Regions from separate parts of the Actinacidiphila sp. bgisy144 genome, predicted to be linked through region 2. Evidence: riboswitches for the same ligand, from Rfam matches in the RefSeq annotation. Region 2 holds a riboswitch; each other region holds the start of a gene.

Region 1 (7,229 bases), on a different contig from region 2:
GAGCAGCTCGCCAAGGCGGCCCTGATGATCATCCGGCTCAAGCCGGACGACATCAAGGACAAGCGCGAGCGCGAGTGGAGCCACGAGGGCATCGTCGCGTTCTCCAAGATCTGCACCCACGTCGGCTGCCCGATCAGCCTGTACGAGCAGCAGACGCACCACGTGCTGTGCCCGTGCCACCAGTCGACGTTCGACCTGTCCGACGGCGCGCGTGTGCTCTTCGGCCCCGCCGGCCACCCGCTGCCGCAGCTTCGGATCAGCGTCAACAGTGAGGGCAACCTCATCGCGCTCGGCGACTTCGAGGAGCCCGTCGGCCCGGCATTCTGGGAGCGTTCATGAGCACCATGACCGACGACGCGCCGACCCGCCGCGGTCGGCCGACGAACCCCGGTGAACGGGTCGCGGAGTGGACCGACGGCCGGCTCGGGCTCTACAAGCTGGCCAAGTCCAACCTGCGCAAGATCTTCCCGGACCACTGGTCCTTCATGCTCGGCGAGATCTGCCTGTACAGCTTCGTGATCCTCATCCTCACGGGTGTGTATCTGACGCTGTTCTTCCACCCGAGCATGAACGAGGTCGTCTACCACGGCCCGTACGCGCCGCTCGACGGTGTGCAGATGTCCGAGGCGTACGCCTCCACGATGCACATCAGCTTCGAGGTCCGCGGCGGTCTGCTGGTCCGGCAGATCCACCACTGGTCCGCGCTGATCTTCATCGCCGCGATGATCGTGCACATGATGCGCGTCTTCTTCACCGGCGCGTTCCGCAAGCCGCGCGAGCTGAACTGGCTCTTCGGCTGGACGCTGCTCTTCCTGGGCATGTTCACCGGGTTCACCGGCTACTCGCTCCCGGACGACCTGCTGTCCGGCACCGGTGTGCGGTTCATGGAGGGCGCGATCCTGTCGGTGCCGATCGTGGGCACTTACCTGTCGATGTTCCTGTTCGGCGGGGAGTTCCCCGGCCACGACTTCGTGGGCCGCTTCTACTCGGTGCACATCCTGCTGCTGCCGGGTCTGATGGCCGGTCTGCTGGTCGCGCACCTGATCCTGGTCTTCTTCCACAAGCACACCCAGTTCCCGGGTGCCGGCAAGACCGAGAAGAACGTCGTCGGCGCCCCGCTGATGCCGATCTACATGGCCAAGGCCGGCGGCTTCTTCTTCCTGGTCTTCGGTGTCATCGCCGCGATCGCCGCGGTGGCCACGATCAACCCGATCTGGACGATGGGCCCCTACCGGCCGGACCAGGTGTCCACCGGTGCCCAGCCCGACTGGTACATGGGCTTCTCCGAGGGCCTGATCCGTGTGATGCCCGGCTGGGAGATCAGGGCCTGGGGCCACACCCTGGTGCTCGGCGTCTTCATCCCGCTGCTGATCTTCCCGCTGGTGATGATGGCGATCGCCGTCTACCCGTTCATCGAGTCCTGGGTCACCGGTGACAAGAACGAGCACCACCTGCTCGACCGGCCGCGCAACCGCCCGGTGCGCACCGGGTTCGGTGTCGCCTGGCTGACCGAGTACTTCGTGCTGCTGATCGGTGGCGGCAACGACCTGTGGGCCACGCACTTCCACTTGTCGATCAACGCGATCACCTGGTTCGTCCGGGTCAGTTTCTTCGTGGCTCCGGTGATCACGTTCTGGATCACCAAGCGGATCTGCCTGGGGCTCCAGCGCCGGGACCGCGACAAGGTGCTGCACGGGCGGGAGAGCGGCATCATCAAGCGGCTGCCGCACGGCGAGTTCATCGAGGTGCACGAGCCGCTGTCCCAGCAGCAGCTGCACGTCCTCACCGCGCACGAGCAGCCGCGGCCGATCGACCTCGGCCCGGAGACCGACGAGAACGGGGTGGCCCGCAAGGTCAGCCCGATCGCGAAGGTCCAGGCGAAGCTGTCGCAGGGGTTCTACGGCGAGCACAGCCAGATCCCGAAGCCGACGGCGGAGGAGTACGAGGAGATCACGAGCGGGCACGGTCACTGATCGCTGCGCTGACCTCAGCCACACCCCCGGCCCGGGCCGGGCACCCGTAAGCAGGGTGCCCGGCCCGGGCTTTCGGGTGCCGCAAGGGGCGCGTGGGGGCACCGCCCAGGCGCAGCTCTGGGGGAGAACGGAGCGACCAGCCACCCACCGGCGGGTGGTCCGGCAACGACAGGAACTGCCCCACTGGGCCGGTGACGACCTGCGGTCCGCAGACGGCTGAGCGCGCAGTTCCCCGCGCCCCTGGGGGGCGCCGTGCACCGGTAGGGTGCGGGGGACGTACCGCCCTAGGAACATGGAGCGTGAAGCCATGAGCGTTGTGCACCCCGCCGGAGGCGTACCCGGGGCCGCGCGCTCGTGGCCGGACATCCTGGGCGCCCTGATCCGCCGCGACGACCTCAGCTCCGCGGAGACCGCGTGGGCGATGGACTCGATCATGAGCGGCGAGGCCACCGACGCGCAGATCGCCGGCTTCGCGGTGGCGCTGCGCAGCAAGGGCGAGACGGTCGCGGAGATCGCCGGGCTGGTCGAGGCGATGTACGCGCACGCGACGACGATCGAGGTGCCCGGCCCGACCGTGGACGTGGTCGGCACCGGCGGCGACCGGTCGAACTCCGTGAACATCTCCACGATGTCGGCGATCGTGGTGGCCGGTACCGGCGCGCGGGTGGTGAAGCACGGCAGCAGGTCCGCGTCCTCCAAGAGCGGCGCGTCCGACGTGCTGGCCGCGCTCGGCGTGAACCTCGACCTGCCCGCGCGGCGCGTCGCGGAGGTCGCCGTGGAGGTGGGCATCACCTTCTGCTTCGCGGTCCGGTTCCACCCGGCGCTGCGCCATGTGGCCGCCGCGCGCAGCGAGTTGGGGGTGGCGACGCCCTTCAACTTCCTTGGCCCGCTGACCAACCCGGCGCGGGTGCGGGCGCAGGCGACCGGCGTCGCGGACCTGCGGATGGCGCCGATCCTCGCCGGGGTGCTCGCCGAACGCGGTTCGTCGGCGCTGGTGTTCCGCGGTGACGACGGGTTGGACGAGCTGACCACTACCGCGACCTCGCAGGTGTGGGTGGTCAAGGACGGCAAGGTGGAGCACACCGGGTTCGACCCGCGGGACGTCGGCCTGGAGCTGGTGCCGGTGGAGGCGCTGCGCGGCGGCGAGGCCGGGTACAACGCGGAGGTGGCCCGGCGGCTGCTCGCCGGTGAGCGCGGGCCGGTGCGGGACGCGGTGCTGCTCAACTCCGCGGCGACGCTGACCGCGTTGGGGGTCACCGGCGGCGGCACCCTGGAGGAGCGGATCAGCGCCGGCCTGGTCCGGGCGGCGGAGTCGATCGACTCGGGCGCGGCCGAGGGCGTCCTGGAGCGCTGGGTGGCGGCGACCCGGGCGTAGCGAAGAGGCGCGGGCGCACGGCGCCGTCCACTTTCCGGACGGGGTCTTGCGCCCGCGCCGCCGTATGGCACAATCTTGTCCCAGGTCACGAGTGACAGCGCAAAGGCCCCGGCTCGCTGTCCGGCAACCCTCCGTCCGAGGCGGGGTGCCCCGGGTGATGACCAGGCTGTGATGCAGCGAGGCTCACAGCAAGCCGGACTGGGGAGTTCTTTCATGAGCAAGCGAATGCGTTAGGGCCTGTCGGCCCCGGTTCTGCCACCAGCAATTCCGCCCGATCACCTCTGCACCGCGCCGTCCGCGCGGCCGTTCCCGGCCGCCGCTTCGTGGTGCTTTCGCCTGCCTTCCGCCGGGAGTTCGCCTTGACCACCGCCGCCACCTCCGCCGCCCGCACCAGCACCACCAGCACCGCCAAGAGCACGGTCGGGGTCGCCGCCACCGCCACCGCCATCAGCGAAGGCGCCGACGCCGACTGCCCCACCTGTACGTCCGCCCCGCTGCCCGTGCTCGGCCGGGACGTGCGGGTGCCGCTCGTCACCGGTGGGGAAGTGGGGTACGCCGCGCTCGACTACGCCGCGAGCGCCCCCGCGCTCCAGCGGGTGTGGGACGACGTCGCTGCCTACGCGCCGTACTACGGCAGCGTGCACCGCGGTGCCGGCTACCTCTCGCAGCTGTCGACCGACCTGTTCGAGCAGAGCCGCGAGACCGTCGCGGAGTTCCTGGGCTGCCGCCCGGACGACGAGCTGATCTTCACCCGCTCCACCACCGACTCGCTCAACCTGCTGGCCGCCGCCCTCCCGGCCGGGACCCGCGTCTACGTCTTCGACACCGAGCACCACGCGGCCCTGCTGCCCTGGCAGCGCGTCGACGGCGGGCAGGTCGTGTATCTGCCCGCGCCGCGCACCCCGGAGCAGGCCGTCGCGTCCCTGGACGTGGCGCTGCACGGCGCCCCCAAGGGCCCGAAGCTGGTCTGTGTGACCGGCGCGTCCAACGTCACCGGCGAGATCTGGCCGGTGCGCGAACTGGCGGCCGCCGCACACCGGCACGGCGCCCGGATCGTGCTGGACGCCGCCCAGCTCGCCCCGCACCACCCGGTGGACATCACCGCGCTCGACGTCGACTGGGTGGCCTTCTCCGGGCACAAGCTGTACGCGCCGTTCGGCGCCGGGGTGCTCGCCGGGCGGGCCGACTGGCTGCGGGACGCCGAGCCGTACCTCGCCGGGGGCGGCGCCACCCGCAAGGTCGCCCGCTCCGGTGACGAGCTGTCCGTGGAGTGGCACTCCGGCACCGCCCGGCACGAGGCCGGCTCGCCGAACGTGATCGGCGCCTACGCCATCGCGTCGGCGTGCAAGGCGCTCACCGAGGCGGGCTTCGACACCCTTGTCACCCGTGAGCGTGAACTGCTCGCCCGGCTGCGGGACGGCCTCGCCGCCTTCCCCGAGGTGCGGGTGCTCTCGCTGTTCGGGTCCGGCTCGGCCCGGGTCGGCGTGCTCTCCTTCGTCGTGCGCGGCTGGAACTCCTCGCACTTCGCTGCGGCGCTCTCGGCGGAGTACGGGATCGGTGTACGGGACGGGCTGTTCTGCGCGCACCCGCTGGTGCGGACCCTCCTGGACACGGAGCCGGACGAGCCGGGGGAGTGCGGCGCCCCCGACGCCGAGCCCGGTGAGCGCTCCCTGAACGCCGTCCGGGTCAGCTTCGGCGCGGGCACCCCCCAGGAGCACATCGACCGCTTCCTCGGGGCCGTCGGCACCCTCGTCCGCGAGGGCGCCGCATGGAGCTACCGCACCGAGGCGGGCCGCTGCGTCCCCGTCCGCTGACGGACGGCGCGCTCCACGAAGGCGCGGGCGGCCAGGAGTACGGGCAGCCAGGAGTACGGGCGGCTAGGAGTCCAGCCCGATGGAGAACGCGGCCTCCAGGTCGTGCTGGGAGTACGTCCGGAACGCCACGTGCGTGTCGGTCACCTCGACACCCGGGATCTTGGAGATGCGCCCGGGGATGATGTCGGCGAGGTCGTCGTGGCGGGCGACCCGCACCAGGGCGACCAGGTCGTAGGTCCCGGTCACCGAGTACACCTCGCTGACGTGCTCCAGAGCGGCGATCGACTCGGCGATCTCGGGGATCTGGTCCACTGAGGTCTTGATGAGCACGATCGCGGTGATCACGGCTGGACGTCTCCTCGGGTGGGTGCGATGACGACGCTCACCTTACGCCGTGGCCGGTAGCAGACCCATGCGCACAGGAAGCCGAAGGCGAAACCGACCACGTGCGCGAGGTAGGCGACGCCGGGCCCGCCCTGCGCGGTCTGCGCGGCCAGCCACTGGAGCACGAACCAGAAGCCGAGCACCACCCACGCCGGGAAGCGCAGCGGCACGAAGAACAGGAACGGGAACAGGCTGGTCACCCGGGCCCTGGGATAGAGGTAGAGGTAGGCGCCCAGGGCCCCGGAGATCGCCCCCGACGCGCCGACCAGGCTCTGGGTGTCCCCGCTGTTGGCGAAGGCGAACCCGTAGGCGGCGAGGTAGCCCGCCGCGAGGTAGAACAGCGCGAAGCGCACCCGGCCCATGCGGCTTTCCACGTTGTCCCCGAAGACGTAGAGGAAGAGCATGTTGCCGATCAGGTGCAGCCAGCCGCCGTGCACGAACATCGAGGTCAGCACCGACAGGAACGGCACCTTCGGGAAGGCGCCCGGGGTGCGGCAGCCCGCGGGCAGGTCGAGTTGCGCGACCGGGGTGCGGCCGTGGAACAGCTCGCTGGGGATCACCCCCCAGCGGTCGAAGTACACCGCCTGCGCGCACTGGAGCGCGTGACCGCTGCCGTAGAGGCGGACGAAGCCGGAGACCGGGCCGGCCAGGAAGACCGCGGTGCACAGGGCGATGAGCGCGTAGGTCACGACCGGACGGCGGCGGACCGGGTTCTTGTCGTACACCGGGATGACCATGCACCGATCATGACGGAAGCGGACCAACCGGCAGGGAACGCCTCGCCGCAGCGCGCCGTGCCTCCAAGGCCGTAGGGTGACCGGGGCACACACGCCCGTCCTGATGGGTAGGGGTGAGCCGAGGTCCGCCCCCGTGGACGCACCGAGACGAGAGAGGTGCCCGAGCCGATGACGGTTCCCCTGCCGACCGCGACCACCAGGTGGCGCTGCACCCTGTGCGGCAACCTGACGAGGTTCGACGTCACCCGTTCGACCCGGGTGGTCGAGTACGTCCACCTCGACCTGGGCGGCGAGCCGCGCACCGAGGAGACCGAGGTGCTCAGCGAGACCGTGGAGTCCGTGCGCTGCCGGTGGTGCAACGCGGTCGACCAGATCGAACTGGTGGACCGGCCCGGCAAGGACGTGACGGACGGTCCCGCACAGGGTTGAGTCCTGTTGCGGGGACAATGGAAGCAGCAGGCGACGGCCGGAGGGATCGAAGGAGGCCGGGAGGGCGCCGAGGAACCCGACAGGGAGTGACTGGTGGATGGTAACGGCGGCCGACCGCTGCCCGACGAGGAGCTCGCGCCGGGTCCCGGCGAGCCGACGCTCGACCGGCCGCTGCCCGAGGGCGTGCGCCACCGGGTGGTCGCCATCGCCGCCGACGCGTTCGGCGGGTTCACCTTCCCCGAACTGCCGGTGTCCCTGCGCCCGTACGCCCGTTTCACCCCCACCCGCCGCGTGAAGTACGCCGGGACCGCGCTGGCCGCCGCCCTGGAGTCCGACGCCGCGTTCCGGCAGAAGGTCGCCGGGCGGCTGCGCGAGGCGCAGCCGGAGCTGACCGGCGCGCTCGACGCCGGCACCGCGCCGCCGGCCGCCGATCCGCTGGACGTGGCGGCGGCGGCGTACCTGCTGCGCCCGGAGGGCTGGGCCAAGCTCGTGGCGACCGCGGGCGAGGAGGTCCAAC
Region 2 (7,229 bases):
GCCCCGGCCCGGCTGAACGACGGCGGCTGCGACCCGACCGGGCGCTTCCTGGTCGGCTCGACCGCGCTCGACGGCCGCCGCGGCGCGGACATCCTGGTCCGGCTCGCGGGCGACGGCCGCCCCCGCCCCCTGGACACCGACCTCACCTGCTCCAACGGCCTGGCCTGGTCGCCCGACGGCACGCTCATGTACAGCGTGGACACCGGCGCCGGACTGGTCCGGGTCCGCGGCTACGACCCGGTGACCGGCCGGGCCGGGCCGCGCAGGGACTTCCTCGCGGTGCGCGGCGGGCTGCCGGACGGGCTGTGCACCGACCGCGACGGCAACCTGTGGCTCGCGGTGTGGGGCGCCGGCGAGGTGCGCTGCCACGCGCCCGACGCCCGGCACCTGGCGACCGTACGGGTCCCCGTGGCGCACCCGTCGAGCGCGGCCTTCGCCGGGCCCGGCCTCGACACGCTGCTGATCAGCGCGGGCGGGCCCGACGGCGGCCTGTTCGCGGTGCGCCCGGGTGCGCGGGGCGCGCCCCTGCCCGCCTGGGACGGCGTGAGCCGCTGAGCGGGCCCCGGGTCAGAAGGTCGTGGCCGGGTTCAGCTCGGACTTGGTGATGCCGGTGCCGGGCAGCCCCCACTTGGCGAAGATCTTCGCGTAGGTGCCGTCGGCGATCAGCTTGTTCACCGCGTCGCGCAGCGCCGGGGCGATCGGCGAGTTGCGGGCGGTGACGAAGCCTACGGCGGTGGTGCTGATCTGGCCGAGGAACCTGGTGCCCGCGATCCGGGTCGCGTCGTACTTCAGGCCGAGGGTCGGGCCGAACATCACATCGACCTTGCCGTTGGCCAGGCCGAGGAAGATCGGCGCGCTATCGGCGAAGTACTGCACCTTGTACGGCTTCTTGCCGGCCTTCGCGCAGTCGCCGGCACCGTCGGTGAGGATCTGCTGGAAGGTCGAGCCGGGCGAGGTGGCGACGGTCAGGCCGCACAGGTCGGTGAGCTTCTTCACCGACGTGAGGGAGACGGTGCGCGAACCGAGGAACGCCTGCCCGTCGTTGAGGTAGGTCGCGAAGTCGACCACCTTCTCGCGTTCCTTGGTGGCGCCGAAGTTGTCCTGGCCGACGTCGTAACGGCCGTTCTGCACACCGGGGATGATCGTGGGGAAGGTGCCGTTCTGCACCTTCCAGGTGACGCCGAGCACCTTGGCGACGGCGTTGCGCAGGTCCACGTCCAGGCCGACGTCCTTGCCGTTGTCCTGGCCGGCGTGCGGCAGGCCCTGCACGCCCGGCTGGAGGGTGGTGCCGAGCGTCAGGGTGCCGCTGGCGCGGACCTTGGCGGGCAGTTCGGCGGTGAGCTTCGGGTCGGCGGTGACGGCGGAGACCACGTCCTGGGTGGGGATCGCGGTCGAACTTCCGCCGCTGGCAGCGGGTTTGGCGCCCGCGTCGGAGGAGGTGCCGGCGGAGTCGCCGGAGGAGCCGCCGCAGGCGGCGAGCAGCGCGAGGGCGGCCGCGGTGGCGGCGGCGGTGGCGGCGAGTCTCACGGAGCGGCGGTGGGAACGGCGTTCGGTGGTCACGGGAGTGCCTTTCGGGGAGACCGGCGAAGAGCGCCGGCGGGTGCGCGGCAGCAGGGGGCCGCGGGGGAGCAGGCAGGGTGCGGGCGGGGTGCGGGCGGAAGAGTCAGAGGACCGCGGCGAGGAAGGAGCGGGCGCGTTCGTGCCGTGGCGCGCTCAACACGTCGGCGGGGGCGCCGGATTCGATGATCCGTCCGCCGTCGAGGAAGACCACGGTGTCGGCGGCCTTGCGGGCGAAGCCGATCTCGTGGGTGACGACGATCATCGTCATACCGCTGACCGCCAGGTCCTGGATCACCGCCAGCACCTCGCCCACGAGTTCGGGGTCGAGCGCGCTGGTCGGCTCGTCGAAGAGCAGCAGCCGCGGGTCCATCGCCAGCGCGCGGGCGATCGCCACCCGCTGCTGCTGGCCGCCGGACAACTGCCGGGGATAGGAGTCCTCCCGGCCCGCCAGGCCCACCCGTTCGAGCAGTTCGCGCGCCCGGGCGGCGGCCTGCTTGCGGGGGACGCCGCGCACCGCCACCGGTGCCTCGACGAGGTTGCCGAGCACCGTCAGGTGCGGGAAGAGGTTGAACTGCTGGAAGACCATGCCGACGTCCGCCCGCTGCCGGGTGACCGCGCGCGCCCGCAGCTCGTGCAGCCGCCCGCCGTCGTGCCGGTAGCCGACCAGTTCGCCGCCGATCTCCACGAACCCGCCGTCCGGCCGCTCCAGGTGGTTCACGCAGCGCAGCAGCGTCGACTTCCCGGACCCGGACGGCCCGAGCAGCACCGTGACCTCGCCCTCGCGCACGTCGAGGTCCACACCGTCCAGCACGGTGTGCGCGCCGTAGCTCTTGCGCAGGCCGCGCACCCGCACCAGCGGCCGCCCGCCGGCGCTCATGACAGCCCCGCCGCGGTGGAGGCGCCGGCCGGCCCGAACAGCGGTACGTTCGCGCGGGCCACCTGCCAGAAGCCGCGCGCGGTACGGTCGCCGGGCCGCCCGCTGCCGCGCGCGTAGTGCCGCTCGACGTAGTACTGGCCGACCGACAGCAGCGTGGTCAGGATGACGTACCAGAGGGTGGCGACCAGCAGCAGCGGCATGATCAGGAAGTTCTGGTTGTAGATCAACTGGCTGGAGTACAGCAGGTCCTGGACCGCGATGACGCTGACGATCGAGGTCGCCTTCAGCATGCCGATCAGCAGGTTGCCGGAGGCGGGGATGATCGCGGGCATGGCCTGCGGCAGCACGATCCGGCGGAAGATCCGCCCCTCGCCCAGCCCCAGCGCCCGCGCCGCCTCGCGCTGCCCGCGGTCGACCGACAGGATGCCGCCGCGGACGATCTCCGAGGAGAACGCGGCCACGTCCAGCGTCAGCCCGACGTAGGCGGCCAGCACCCCGCTGAACAGGTGCGCGGTCGAGACGCCCGCGAACTGCGGCCCGAACGGCACCCCCACCGACAACCGCGGGTACAGCGAGGCCAGTTCGTACCAGAAGAGCAGTTGGACGAGCGGCGGGACCGAGCGCACCAGCCAGACGTAGCCGAAGCTCAGCGCGCGCAGCACGGGGTTGCGCGACAGCCGCATCGCGGCGACGCCGACCCCCAGCAGGTAGCCGCTGGCCATCACCGCGCCGGTCAGCCAGAGGGTCAGCTCGAGGCCGTGCAGGATCGAGGAGCTGAGGAAGTAGTGGCCGACCACGTGCCATTGGAAGCGCGGGTTGGTGGCCAGGGTGTGGACGAGCATCGCGAAGAGCACCAGCAGCACCGCCGCCGAGAGCCACTGCCCCGGCCGCCGCAGCGGCACGATCCGGGCGGCGAGCAGCGAGGCGTCGGCCGGGCGGACGTCCAGCGCGCGGACCTCCGGGGACGGCGGCCGGTCGGCCTTCGGCGCAGCGGGCTGACCGGACGCGGACGTGGTGGGCCGGTCGGACGTGGTGGGCCGGTCGGACGCCGGCCGGCCCGCGTCCGCGGGTTTGCCGGGCGCGGTCGGGTCGGGCGGGGGCGGCGGGTGGCCGGGGGCGGCGGTGACCGGCCCGGAGGTGTCGTGCTGGGGCATCGTCGGGGTTCCCGTCTCGTCGGGGAGCGCGGCGGCATCCGGGCATGGCGGCCCCGCGCGGGGCCGGCCGGCCGGGCGGGGCCACCGGGGAGGAGGGCAGGGGCGGGCGGGAGTTCAGCCGGCCGCGCACGCCGGGGAGTGAGCCGCGGCACCGATGGCGCGGCGGTGGGAAAGCGGGAGGTGCGGGAGGTGCGGAAGGAACGGCGGCGGGCCGTCAGCGGGCCGCGGGCGTCCCCGGACACAGGGCGCTGCACACGCGGAGCAGGTCGACATGGCGCCGGACCACCCGGGTCCGGGCGAAGCCGCGGGGACACTGCGCCAGGCCGCGTCGGTCTGCGTCCATGCCCGTCCCCTCGCTGTCTTCGGCGCTGTGGGCGCCGGGCCTGACGGCCGGTGGTACGACCGCGGACACCGGTCGTGGCGGGCCGCGTGACACCGGGCCCGTGCCCTCAGCACGTTAACCGCAGGGCGGCGGCCGGGCAATCCCCCTCGGCGCCCGCCGGATGTGGCGCGGATCGCGTCCGGCGAGGGGGGATTGTGTTCGAACACGGCACCGAGTTACCGTGCTTGCAGGTCATGAGCGTCAGCAACCAAGGCCCTGGCCGGCTGACCGGCAACCCTCCGTCGCGGTGGGGTGCTCCAGGTGACGACCCGGCGGAGCCGACGGCGGCTCGGCAAGCGCGAGCTCGGCAGGCGTGGGCCGATCGAGGCGGGAGGTGCGAAGTGCGCGGCGACAGCGAGCAGTCGACGCCCCCCGGCGTACCCGGCCTCGTCACGTACTCGCGCCGCCACATCGACCTCCAGCGCGTCGCCGGCGCCCTGTGTCCGGGCACACCGACGGCCCGGCTGCCGCGTACCGCCGGCTGAGCCCGCTCCACCCCCCGCTTCACCCTGGCGCCCTGCGCGCATCCTCCGTCCTTCCGCCGGCCCACCCGGGGACGACGCCGTTCCCGGTGCGGGCCCGTCCGGTTCCCTCCGGCCTGCCCGCCGCCGGCCCCGCGGCCGCCGGTCCGCCGCGTGCGGAGGGGACCTGCGGCCCGGCGCCCCCCGTAGGCACCCGATCCCGTACGCACTCCGATCCGTACGCACCCCGATCCGTCCACACCCCGACCTCCATGCCCCGGCCGTTCGCCCGCGGCCCGTCCGAGCAGGAAGCGGTACGTCCATGTCCCGATCCACCACCCCCCTCCACCTCGCGGTCGCCCTCGACGGCGCCGGCTGGCACCCCGCCGCCTGGCGCGAGCCCGACGCGCGGCCGGCCGAGCTGTTCACCGCGCGCTACTGGGCCGACCTGGCCGCCGAGGCCGAACGCGGCCTGCTGGACCTGCTCACCATCGAGGACTCCCTCGGCCTCCAGTCGTCCCTGCCCACCGGCCCCGACGAGCGGACCGACCAGGTGCGCGGCCGGCTGGACGCGGTGCTGACCGCCGCCCGGATCGCACCGCTGACCCGGCACATCGGCCTGCTGCCGGTCGCGGTGGTCACCCACACCGAGCCGTTCCACCTGTCGAAGGCGATCGCCACCCTCGACTACGTCAGCACCGGCCGCGCCGGGGTCCAGGTGCGGGTGTCCGCCCGGCCCGACGAGGCCGCGCACTTCGGCCGCCGCACCCTGCCCGGGCTGTCGCTCGACGCGCTGGACACCCCGGACGGCAGGGCGCTGCTGGCCGAACTGTTCGGCGAGGCCGCCGACTACGTCGAGGTGGTGCGGCGGCTGTGGGACAGCTGGGAGGACGACGCGGAGATCCGCGACGTGGCCACCGGCCGCTTCATCGACCGCGACAAGCTGCACTACATCGACTTCGAGGGACCGCACTTCAGCGTCAAGGGGCCCTCCATCACCCCGCGCCCGCCGCAGGGCCAGCCGCTGGTGGCAGCGCTCGCGCACCGCACCGAGCCCTTCCGCCTGGTCGCCTCCTCCGCCGACCTCGGCTTCACCACCCCGCACGGCATCGGGCAGGCGGCCGCGGTCGTCGGCGAGATCCGCCAGGCGCAGGAGGAGGCCGGGCGGGGCGGCCAGACCGTGCACGTCTTCGCGGACCTGGTGGTCTTCCTCGACGAGGAGCCCGGCCGGGCCGCCGAGCGCCGCGCCCGGCTGGACGCCGAACTGGACGCGCCCTACGCCAGTGACGCCCTGGTCTTCACCGGCACCGCCGCCGAACTCGCTGACCTGCTGCTGGAGTTCGCCGCCACCGGGCTGACCGGCTTCCGGCTGCGCCCCGCGACGCTGCCCTACGACCTGGCCCGCGTCAGCCGCGACCTGGTGCCCGAACTCCAGCGCCGCGGCGCCTTCCGCGAGTCGTACCAGGCCGACACGCTGCGCGGGCTGCTCGGCCTGCCCCGCCCGGCCAACCGCTACGCCCCCGCCTGAGCGACCCGCGCGAAGCCCCAGGAGGCAGACCCCGCATGAGCAGCACCGACCGGACCGGCACACCCGGCAGCAATGGCAAGCCGCGCAAGCAGATCCACCTCGCCGCGCACTTCCCCGGCGTCAACAACACCACCGTGTGGAGCGACCCGGCCGCCGGCAGCCAGATTGACTTCAGCTCCTTCGTCCACCTGGCGCGCACCGCGGAACGGGCGAAGTTCGACTTCCTGTTCCTGGCCGAGGGGCTGCGGCTGCGCGAACAGGGCGGCCTCATCCACGACCTGGACGTCGTCGGCCGCCCCGACACCTTCACGGTACTCGCCGCGCTCGCCGCCGTCACCGACCGGCTGGGCCTGGCCGGCACCATCAACTCCACCTTCAACGAACCCTACGAGGTGGCCCGGCAGTTCGCGTCGCTCGACCACCTCTCGGGCGGCCGCGCCGCCTGGAACGTGGTCACCTCCTGGGACGCCTTCACCGGCGAGAACTTCCGCCGCGGCGGCTACCTCGCCCAGCCCGACCGCTACGAGCGGGCCCGCCAGTTCCTCACCGCCGTACGGGAGTTGCTGGACTCCTGGCCGGGCGGCGAGGTCATAGCGGACCGGGCGGGCGGCGCCTTCCTGCGGGCGCCGGGACCCGGCCGGTTCGACCACCGCACCACCCAGTTCGACATCCGCGGCCACTTCAACGTGCCGCGCGGCCCGCAGGGCCACCCGGTGGTCTTCCAGGCCGGCGACTCCGAGCAGGGCCGGGAGTTCGCCGCCTCCGCCGCCGACGCGATCTTCACCCGGCACGGCACCCTGGAGGCGGGCAAGGCGTTCTACGCCGACGTCAAGGGCCGCCTCCCGAAGTACGGCCGCACCGCCGAGGAACTGCTGATCCTGCCCGGCGTGAGCTTCGTCCTCGGCGACAGCGCGGCCGACGCCGAGGAGAAGTCGCGGGTGATCCGCCGCCAGCAGGTCAGCGGGGCCACCGCGACCGCCTTCCTGGAGCGGCTGTGGAACCGCGACCTGAGCGCCTACGACCCGGAGGGCCCGCTGCCGGACGTCGAGCCGCTGACCGACGCCGAGCCGATCGGCCGCGGCCGCGCCGACGCCCACCGCGACGACCGCGCGCAGACCGCCGCCCGCTGGCGGGCCGTCGCCGAGGAACGCAAGCTCTCCATCCGGGACCTGGTGATCGAACTGACCGGGCGGCAGTCCTTCGTCGGCACCGCCGAGCACGTCGCCGCTCAGCTCGACGCGTTCGTCCAGGCCGACGCCAGCGACGG
Region 3 (7,229 bases), on a different contig from region 2:
GGGCCGCGGTTCGACGCGACCAGAATCCGGGCACCCTGCGAAGATCCCTCCATGCCCGCAGCTTTGCCGGTTGCCGCGCAGCTCAAACGTGCCGGCGGCACTCTTTGCCCGCGGCGGTGGCCCCCGGCGCCGCGCCTACGCCGCCTTGCGGGCGAGGTACTCCGGCAGGTCGGCCATCGGCGGGCGCTCCTCGGTGTCGACCGGGTGGGTGCGCGGTACGAAGGCGGAGCCGGCGCGGCCGAACTGCGTGAGGTGCGGGCGGACCAGCTGGCCGCGGGCGAGCCGGACCTGGGCGGTGCGGTAGATCGCGGCGGCCATCCGCCCGAGCGCCTGGCCGTCCTGGTGCCGGTGGTGCCGCACCCCGACGTCGACCTGCCCGAGCCCGTCGAGCCCGACGAGCCCCAACGCGTCGATCAGCATGCCGAGTTCGACGCCGTAGCCGACCGGGAAGGGCAGCCGCTCCAGCAGCGAGCGGCGGGCGGCGTACTCCCCGCCGAGCGGCTGGACGAAGCCGGCCAGCTGCGGCCAGTGCAGGTTGAGCAGCGGGCGGGCGACGAGTTCGGTGACCCGGCCGCCGCCGGCGGGCACCACGGTGCCGCCGGTCTCCAGCGGGCGGTCGTACATCGCCTTGACCAGCTGCACAGCGGGGTCGGTGAGCAGCGGCCCGACGATCCCGGAGACGAAACGGGCGTCGAACTCCCGCAGGTCGGCGTCGACGAAGCAGACGATCTCGCCGCGGGTGACCAGCAGCGACCGCCACAGCACCTCGCCCTTGCCGGGCAGGGCCGGCAGCCGGGGCAGGATCGCGTCCCGCCCGACCACGCGGGCCCCGGCCCCGGCGGCGACCGCGGCCGTGCGGTCGGTGGAGCCGGAGTCGACCACGACCACCTCGTCCACCAGCGGCGCCGCGGCGGACATCAGGTCGCGGCGGATCGCCGCCACGATCGCGCCGACGGTCGCCTCCTCGTCCAGCGCCGGCAGCACCACGCTGACCGTGCCCCGGTCGCCGGCCGCGCGCTTGGCGGCGAGCAGCAGGTCAAGCGGCCGCTGGGCGGCCGACCAGGACCGGCGGCGCAGCCAGCGCTCCACCTCGTCGAGCACGTGAGTCCTCTCCCTCGGCACGCCCCGGACCGGGCATGTGATCCATCTCGCGGTGCGGACGGCTACCTCAACCGTCACCTGTGTCGGTTACAGTCTTGAACAACGCGTGACGCCACCGCATGCCGGGGGCGTGACGCGCACAAACGCGACGGGCCCGGTCCGTACCGACCCGGTCGCCATACCGCTCATCCAGAGGGGCAGAGGGAACGGCCCGTAGAAGCCCCGGCAACCCTCCCGCCGACCGCGAGGTCACGCACGGTGGGGAAGGTGCCAATTCCGTCTCGTGACGCGCCCGCGTGCGAGGAAGATGAGGAGAAAGGGCCTCGCCTGTCATGGCTGCGCAAACCGTCGCAAGCACCACCGACTCCGCTGCCGGCACCCAGGGTGCCGACGCCGCCCCCGCACCGTTCGGCCCGGCCGCCGCGCTGTCCTGCCGGGAGTGCGGCACCCGCTACCCGCTGAGCCCGGTCTTCGCGTGCCTGGAGTGTTTCGGGCCACTGGAAGTGGCCTACGACCTGCCGACCGGTGACCCCGAGGCGCTGCGCGCCCGGATCGAGGCCGGCCCGACCAACATCTGGCGCTACGCCCCGCTGCTGCCGGTGCCCGCCGACGTCGCCGACAAGCCCAACCTGAACCCGGGCTGGACCAAGCTCGTCAAGGCCGACAACCTCGCCCGCGAACTGGGCATCACCGGCGGCCTGCACGTCAAGGACGACTCCGGCAACCCCACCCACTCCTTCAAGGACCGGGTGGTCGCGATCGCGCTGGAGGCCGCCCGCACCTTCGGCCTCACCACGCTGTCCTGCTCCTCCACCGGCAACCTGGCCGGCGCCGTCGGCGCCGCCGCCTCCCGGGCGGGCCTGCGCTCCTGCGTCTTCATCCCGCACGACCTGGAGGCCGGCAAGGTCGTGATGGCCGCGGTCTACGGCGGCGAACTCGTCGGCATCGAGGGCAGCTACGACGACGTGAACCGCTTCTGCTCGGAACTGATCGGCGACCCGATCGGCGAGGGCTGGGGCTTCGTCAACGTCAACCTGCGCCCGTACTACGGCGAGGGCTCCAAGACGCTCGCCTACGAGATCGCCGAGCAGCTCGGCTGGCGGCTGCCGGACAACCTGGTCATCCCGATCGCGTCCGGCTCCCAGCTCACCAAGATCGACAAGGGCCTCAAGGAGCTGATCGCGCTCGGCCTGGTCGAGGAGAAGCCGTACAAGATCTTCGGCGCCCAGGCCGAGGGGTGCTCCCCGGTGTCGACGGCCTTCAAGGCCGGGCACGACGTCGTACGGCCGGTGAAGCCCGACACCATCGCCAAGTCGCTGGCGATCGGCAACCCCGCGGACGGCCCGTACGTGCTGGACATCGCCCGGCGCACCGGCGGGGCCGTCGAGGACGTGGACGACGCGCAGATCGTGGACGCGATCAAGCTGCTGGCGCGGACCGAGGGCATCTTCGCGGAGACCGCGGGCGGGGTGACCGTCGGTGTGCTGAAGAAGCTGATCGAGTCCGGGCAGCTCGACCCGGCCACCGAGACCGTCGTGCTCAACACCGGCGACGGACTGAAGACCCTGGACGCGGTGGCGCCGACCACCGGGCCGACCGCGACCATCCGCCCGACCCTTGCCGCATTCCGAGAGGCTGGCCTCGCATGAGTGCTTCCGTACGTATCCCCACCATTCTCCGCACCTACACCGGCGGCCAGGCCGAGGTGCCGGCCGAGGGTGCCACCCTCGCCGAAGTGATCGACTCCCTGGAGCGCGATCACAAGGGAATTTCGGCGCGCGTGCTCGACGACGCGGGAAAGCTGCGCCGCTTTGTGAACGTGTATGTCAACGACGACGACGTGCGGTTTTCCCAGGGGCTCGAGACGGTCGTGCCGGACGGCGCGAGTGTCTCGATCATTCCCGCGGTCGCAGGCGGCTGAACCTCCGGCCGGCCACCGGATCTGCCCGCCGGTCGCCGAGTGAACCGGCCGCCGCCCAACGGGAGTTGGGCGGCGGTTCCGGATTCGGGCGGTTTGTGCCCCGTTCACCCCTTCGGGTGAGCGGGGCATGCGTGTGCCGAAGCGGTAGTTGAAGAGTTGTACAGTTGCCGTAGGCAATCCCGTGGCATGGACCCCAGGTGTGGCGCGGCCACGGCGATTTATCGCCAAATTCACGAGCGAATTCTCCTTTTCGTCCGCTATGTCCGGCCCGGCTTGCCCTGCCTTATCGTTATTTCTCAGGCGATTTCCGATGGGTCGCGCCCAGAATTCTCGTCCGATTGACCTGTTGCAGACGGCATCCGTGCAGATACATTCAGCCGCGGTCGACGCGTTCCGGCGCACGCCCCCCAGGGTTCCCACCTGTCAAAGGCACGGGTTCCGCGGGCGGGTGAGGTCTGACCCGGGCCCGCGAAGTGCGGGGCCGCGATAGGGCCAGCAATAGGGGAGTTAGGGATGGCTCAGGGCACCGTCAAGTGGTTCAACGCGGAGAAGGGCTACGGCTTCATCGCGGTCGACGGTGGTGCGGATGTCTTCGTCCACTACAGCGCGATCCAGATGGACGGGTACCGCACCCTCGAAGAAGGCCAGCGGGTCGAGTTCGAGATCTCGCAGGGTCAGAAGGGGCCGCAGGCGGACATGGTCCGCCTCGCCGGCTGACTTCACGGCGCGTTCGACCATCGACGCGACCTCGGCAGTACGCAGGAGCCGCCCCCCGTCCGCGGGAGGCGGCTCCTGTGCGTCCTGCGGGTGCCCAGCGGGCGTCTTGCGGGCGCCGCCGGGCGGGGGGCGACCCTGTACGCGGCTCGGCCCCCGGGGCGAACCGCTTGCACTCGCAGGGGGTGAGTGCTAATCATTGGCGTTAGCACTCTCCACGTGAGAGTGACAGCAGGGCCGGGTCGGTGAGGGCCGTGCGGACGTCGGGAAGGAACCGGCGGCCGGCGGGCCGTCCGTCGCGGGCACCACACGGTCCCGAGCGCAAACAACCCAGTCCGCGGAGGACACTTCACCATGGCCAAGATCATCGCGTTCGACGAGGAGGCACGGCGCGGCCTTGAGCGCGGGATGAACCAGCTCGCCGACGCCGTCAAGGTCACCCTCGGCCCCAAGGGCCGCAACGTGGTCCTCGAGAAGAAGTGGGGCGCTCCCACGATCACCAACGATGGTGTGTCCATCGCCAAGGAGATCGAGCTCGAGGACCCGTACGAGAAGATCGGCGCCGAGCTGGTCAAGGAAGTCGCGAAGAAGACCGACGACGTCGCCGGTGACGGCACGACGACCGCGACCGTCCTGGCCCAGGCCCTGGTCAAGGAGGGTCTGCGCAACGTAGCCGCCGGCGCCAACCCGATGGCCCTCAAGCGGGGCATCGAGAAGGCCGTCGAGGCCGTCTCCGCCGCGCTGCTGGAGCAGGCGAAGGACGTGGAGACCAAGGAGCAGATCGCCTCCACCGCCTCCATCTCCGCCGCCGACACCCAGATCGGCGAGCTGATCGCCGAGGCCATGGACAAGGTCGGCAAGGAAGGCGTCATCACCGTCGAGGAGTCGCAGACCTTCGGGCTCGAGCTCGAGCTCACCGAGGGCATGCGCTTCGACAAGGGCTTCATCTCCGCCTACTTCGCCACCGACCTGGAGCGGATGGAGGCGTCGCTCGACGACCCCTACATCCTGATCGTCAACTCCAAGATCTCCGCGGTGAAGGACCTGCTCCCGCTGCTGGAGAAGGTCATGCAGTCCGGCAAGCCGCTGCTGATCATCGCCGAGGACGTCGAGGGCGAGGCCCTGTCGACCCTGGTGGTCAACAAGATCCGCGGCACCTTCAAGTCCGTCGCCGTCAAGGCTCCGGGCTTCGGTGACCGCCGCAAGGCCATGCTCGGCGACATCGCCATCCTCACCGGTGGCACCGTCATCTCCGAAGAGGTCGGCCTCAAGCTGGAGAACGCGGGCCTGGACCTGCTGGGCCGCGCCCGCAAGGTCGTCATCACCAAGGACGAGACCACCATCGTCGACGGTGCCGGCGACAGCGAGCAGGTCGGCGGCCGGGTCAACCAGATCCGCGCCGAGATCGAGAACAGCGACTCGGACTACGACCGCGAGAAGCTCCAGGAGCGCCTGGCGAAGCTGGCCGGCGGCGTGGCCGTCATCAAGGCCGGTGCCGCCACCGAGGTCGAGCTCAAGGAGCGCAAGCACCGCATCGAGGACGCGGTGCGCAACGCCAAGGCCGCCGTCGAGGAGGGCATCGTCGCCGGTGGCGGCGTGGCCCTGCTCCAGGCGACCGCCGTCTTCGAGAAGCTGGAGCTGGAGGGTGACGAGGCGACCGGCGCTGCCGCCGTCAAGATCGCCCTGGAGGCCCCGCTGAAGCAGATCGCGGTCAACGCCGGCCTCGAAGGCGGTGTCGTGGTGGAGAAGGTGCGCAGCCTGACCCCCGGCCACGGCCTCAACGCGGCGAGCGGCGAGTACGTCGACCTGGTCGCCGAGGGCATCATCGACCCGGCGAAGGTGACGCGCTCCGCGCTGCAGAACGCGGCCTCCATCGCCGCGCTCTTCCTCACCACCGAGGCCGTCATCGCCGACAAGCCCGAGAAGGCGGCCGCTGCCGCCGCTCCGGGTGGCATGCCCGGCGGTGACATGGACTTCTGATCCTCAAGCGGTCAGCGTCCTTCGCACCACGACGGCGCCCCCTTCCCCACGCGGGGAAGGGGGCGCCGTCGCGTCCGGGCGCGGTGCCCCCGGGCGGGGTCAGCCCGCGAGCACGGCCTCGATCGCGGTGCGCAGCTCGGGGTCGTCCGGGGTGACACCCGGGCGGAAGCGGCCGACGACCCGGCCCGAGGAGTCCACGAGGAACTTCTCGAAGTTCCACTGCACGTCGCCCGCCTCGCCCGCGGTGTCCGCCCGGGCGGTCAGCGCGTCGTACACCGCGTGCCGGCCCGGGCCGTTGACCTCGATCTTGCCGGCCATCGGGAAGGTCACACCGTAGGTCGTGGAGCAGAACTCCGCGATCTCCTCGCTCGTCCCCGGCTCCTGGCCGCCGAACTGGTTGCAGGGGAACCCGACGACGGTGAACCCCCGTCCCGACAGCTCCTTGTGCAACTCCTCCAGCGCGCTGTACTGCGGGGTCAGCCCGCACTGACTCGCCACGTTGACCACCAGCGCGGCGCTGCCGCCGGTCAACTGCCCGAAGGTGCTCGCCTCGCCCGCCAACGTGGTCACGGCCACTTCATTGAGATCGCTCATGCCCCCATCATCCTCCCGGACCGGAGCCCGCCGGGGCCGGTACCGGCTTCAGGTCGCCGCGTCGAGCGCCTTGCGCAGGTGGCCGTTGGAGGCGGTGAGAAGGCTGGCCGCCTCGGCGGCGTCCACTTTCGCCAGGAGGGTGAGGATCGCCGGTTTCACCTCGCCGTCGGTCGCGCTGAGCGCCTCCTCGATCGCGGTGTCGGCGGCCCCGGTGGCCAGCGCGACGATCCGCCGCGAGCGCGCCCGCAGCTTCTCGTTGGACGCGCGGACGTCCACCATGAGGCTGCCGTAGGTCTTGCCGAGCCGGATCATCGTGATCGTCGAGAGCATGTTGAGCACGAGCTTCTGCGCGGTGCCGGCCTTCAACCGGGTGGAGCCGACCACGAGTTCGGGGCCCACCACGACCTCGATGCCGTGGTCGGCCGCCGCGGCCAGCGGCGAGCCGGCGTTGCAGGCCAGCCCGACGGTCAGCGCGCCGGCCCGCCGGGCGAACTCCACGGCGCCGATCGCGTACGGGGTGCGGCCGGACGCGGAGATCCCCACCACGCTGTCGGCCTCGGTCAGCGCCAGCGCGTCCAGGTCCGCCGCGGCCAGCTCCTTGCTGTCCTCGGCTCCTTCGACCGAGGTGACCATGGCCTCCGGGCCGCCCGCGATCAGACCGACCACCTCGCGTCCCGGCGTGGTGTTGAAGGTCGGCGGGCACTCGCTGGCGTCGAGCACGCCGAGCCGTCCGGCGGTGCCCGCGCCGGCGTAGACCAGCCGGCCGCCGCGGCCCATCCGGGCGGCGATCCCGTCGATGGCGGTGGCGATCTGCGGGAGCTGCCCGGCGACCGCGGCCGGCACGGTGAGGTCCTCCCCGTTCATGAGGCGTGCGATCTCCAGGGTGGAGCGCCGGTCGATCTCGGCGAGTTCGGGGCGG

Evidence for each region. Region 2 has a riboswitch for S-adenosylmethionine ahead of AC3EVP_RS33560 (putative leader peptide). Riboswitches for the same ligand answer to the same signal wherever they lie in the genome.
Region 1: linked by a shared signal. The riboswitch ahead of AC3EVP_RS25105 (aminotransferase class V-fold PLP-dependent enzyme) and the one ahead of AC3EVP_RS33560 (putative leader peptide) in region 2 are both predicted to bind S-adenosylmethionine.
Region 3: linked by a shared signal. The riboswitch ahead of thrC (threonine synthase) and the one ahead of AC3EVP_RS33560 (putative leader peptide) in region 2 are both predicted to bind S-adenosylmethionine.

What each region holds. Positions count from the first base shown of each region.
Region 1 covers NZ_JBYIRM010000023.1:136,147-143,375, reverse strand. Annotated here, with positions in the region: gene qcrA (cytochrome bc1 complex Rieske iron-sulfur subunit) at 1-339, shown strand, start outside; gene qcrB (cytochrome bc1 complex cytochrome b subunit) at 336-1,973, shown strand; gene trpD (anthranilate phosphoribosyltransferase) at 2,281-3,348, shown strand; SAM riboswitch class IV at 3,432-3,549, shown strand; gene AC3EVP_RS25105 (aminotransferase class V-fold PLP-dependent enzyme) at 3,795-5,162, shown strand; gene AC3EVP_RS25100 (Lrp/AsnC family transcriptional regulator) at 5,226-5,507, opposite strand; gene AC3EVP_RS25095 (rhomboid family intramembrane serine protease) at 5,504-6,283, opposite strand; gene AC3EVP_RS25090 (hypothetical protein) at 6,452-6,712, shown strand; gene AC3EVP_RS25085 (NYN domain-containing protein) at 6,803-7,229, shown strand, end outside.
Region 2 covers NZ_JBYIRM010000044.1:19,968-27,196, reverse strand. Annotated here, with positions in the region: gene AC3EVP_RS33580 (SMP-30/gluconolactonase/LRE family protein) at 1-555, shown strand, start outside; gene AC3EVP_RS33575 (ABC transporter substrate-binding protein) at 568-1,560, opposite strand; gene AC3EVP_RS33570 (amino acid ABC transporter ATP-binding protein) at 1,664-2,437, opposite strand; gene AC3EVP_RS33565 (amino acid ABC transporter permease) at 2,434-3,591, opposite strand; SAM riboswitch class IV at 4,164-4,278, shown strand; gene AC3EVP_RS33560 (putative leader peptide) at 4,315-4,458, shown strand; gene AC3EVP_RS33555 (LLM class flavin-dependent oxidoreductase) at 4,757-5,962, shown strand; gene AC3EVP_RS33550 (NtaA/DmoA family FMN-dependent monooxygenase) at 5,998-7,229, shown strand, end outside.
Region 3 covers NZ_JBYIRM010000007.1:40,270-47,498, reverse strand. Annotated here, with positions in the region: gene AC3EVP_RS10465 (alpha,alpha-trehalose-phosphate synthase (UDP-forming)) at 1-53, opposite strand, end outside; gene AC3EVP_RS10460 (glucosyl-3-phosphoglycerate synthase) at 136-1,101, opposite strand; SAM riboswitch class I at 1,284-1,415, shown strand; gene thrC (threonine synthase) at 1,434-2,750, shown strand; gene AC3EVP_RS10450 (ubiquitin-like small modifier protein 1) at 2,747-3,022, shown strand; gene AC3EVP_RS10445 (cold-shock protein) at 3,536-3,739, shown strand; gene groL (chaperonin GroEL) at 4,091-5,716, shown strand; gene AC3EVP_RS10435 (glutathione peroxidase) at 5,816-6,310, opposite strand; gene murQ (N-acetylmuramic acid 6-phosphate etherase) at 6,359-7,229, opposite strand, start outside.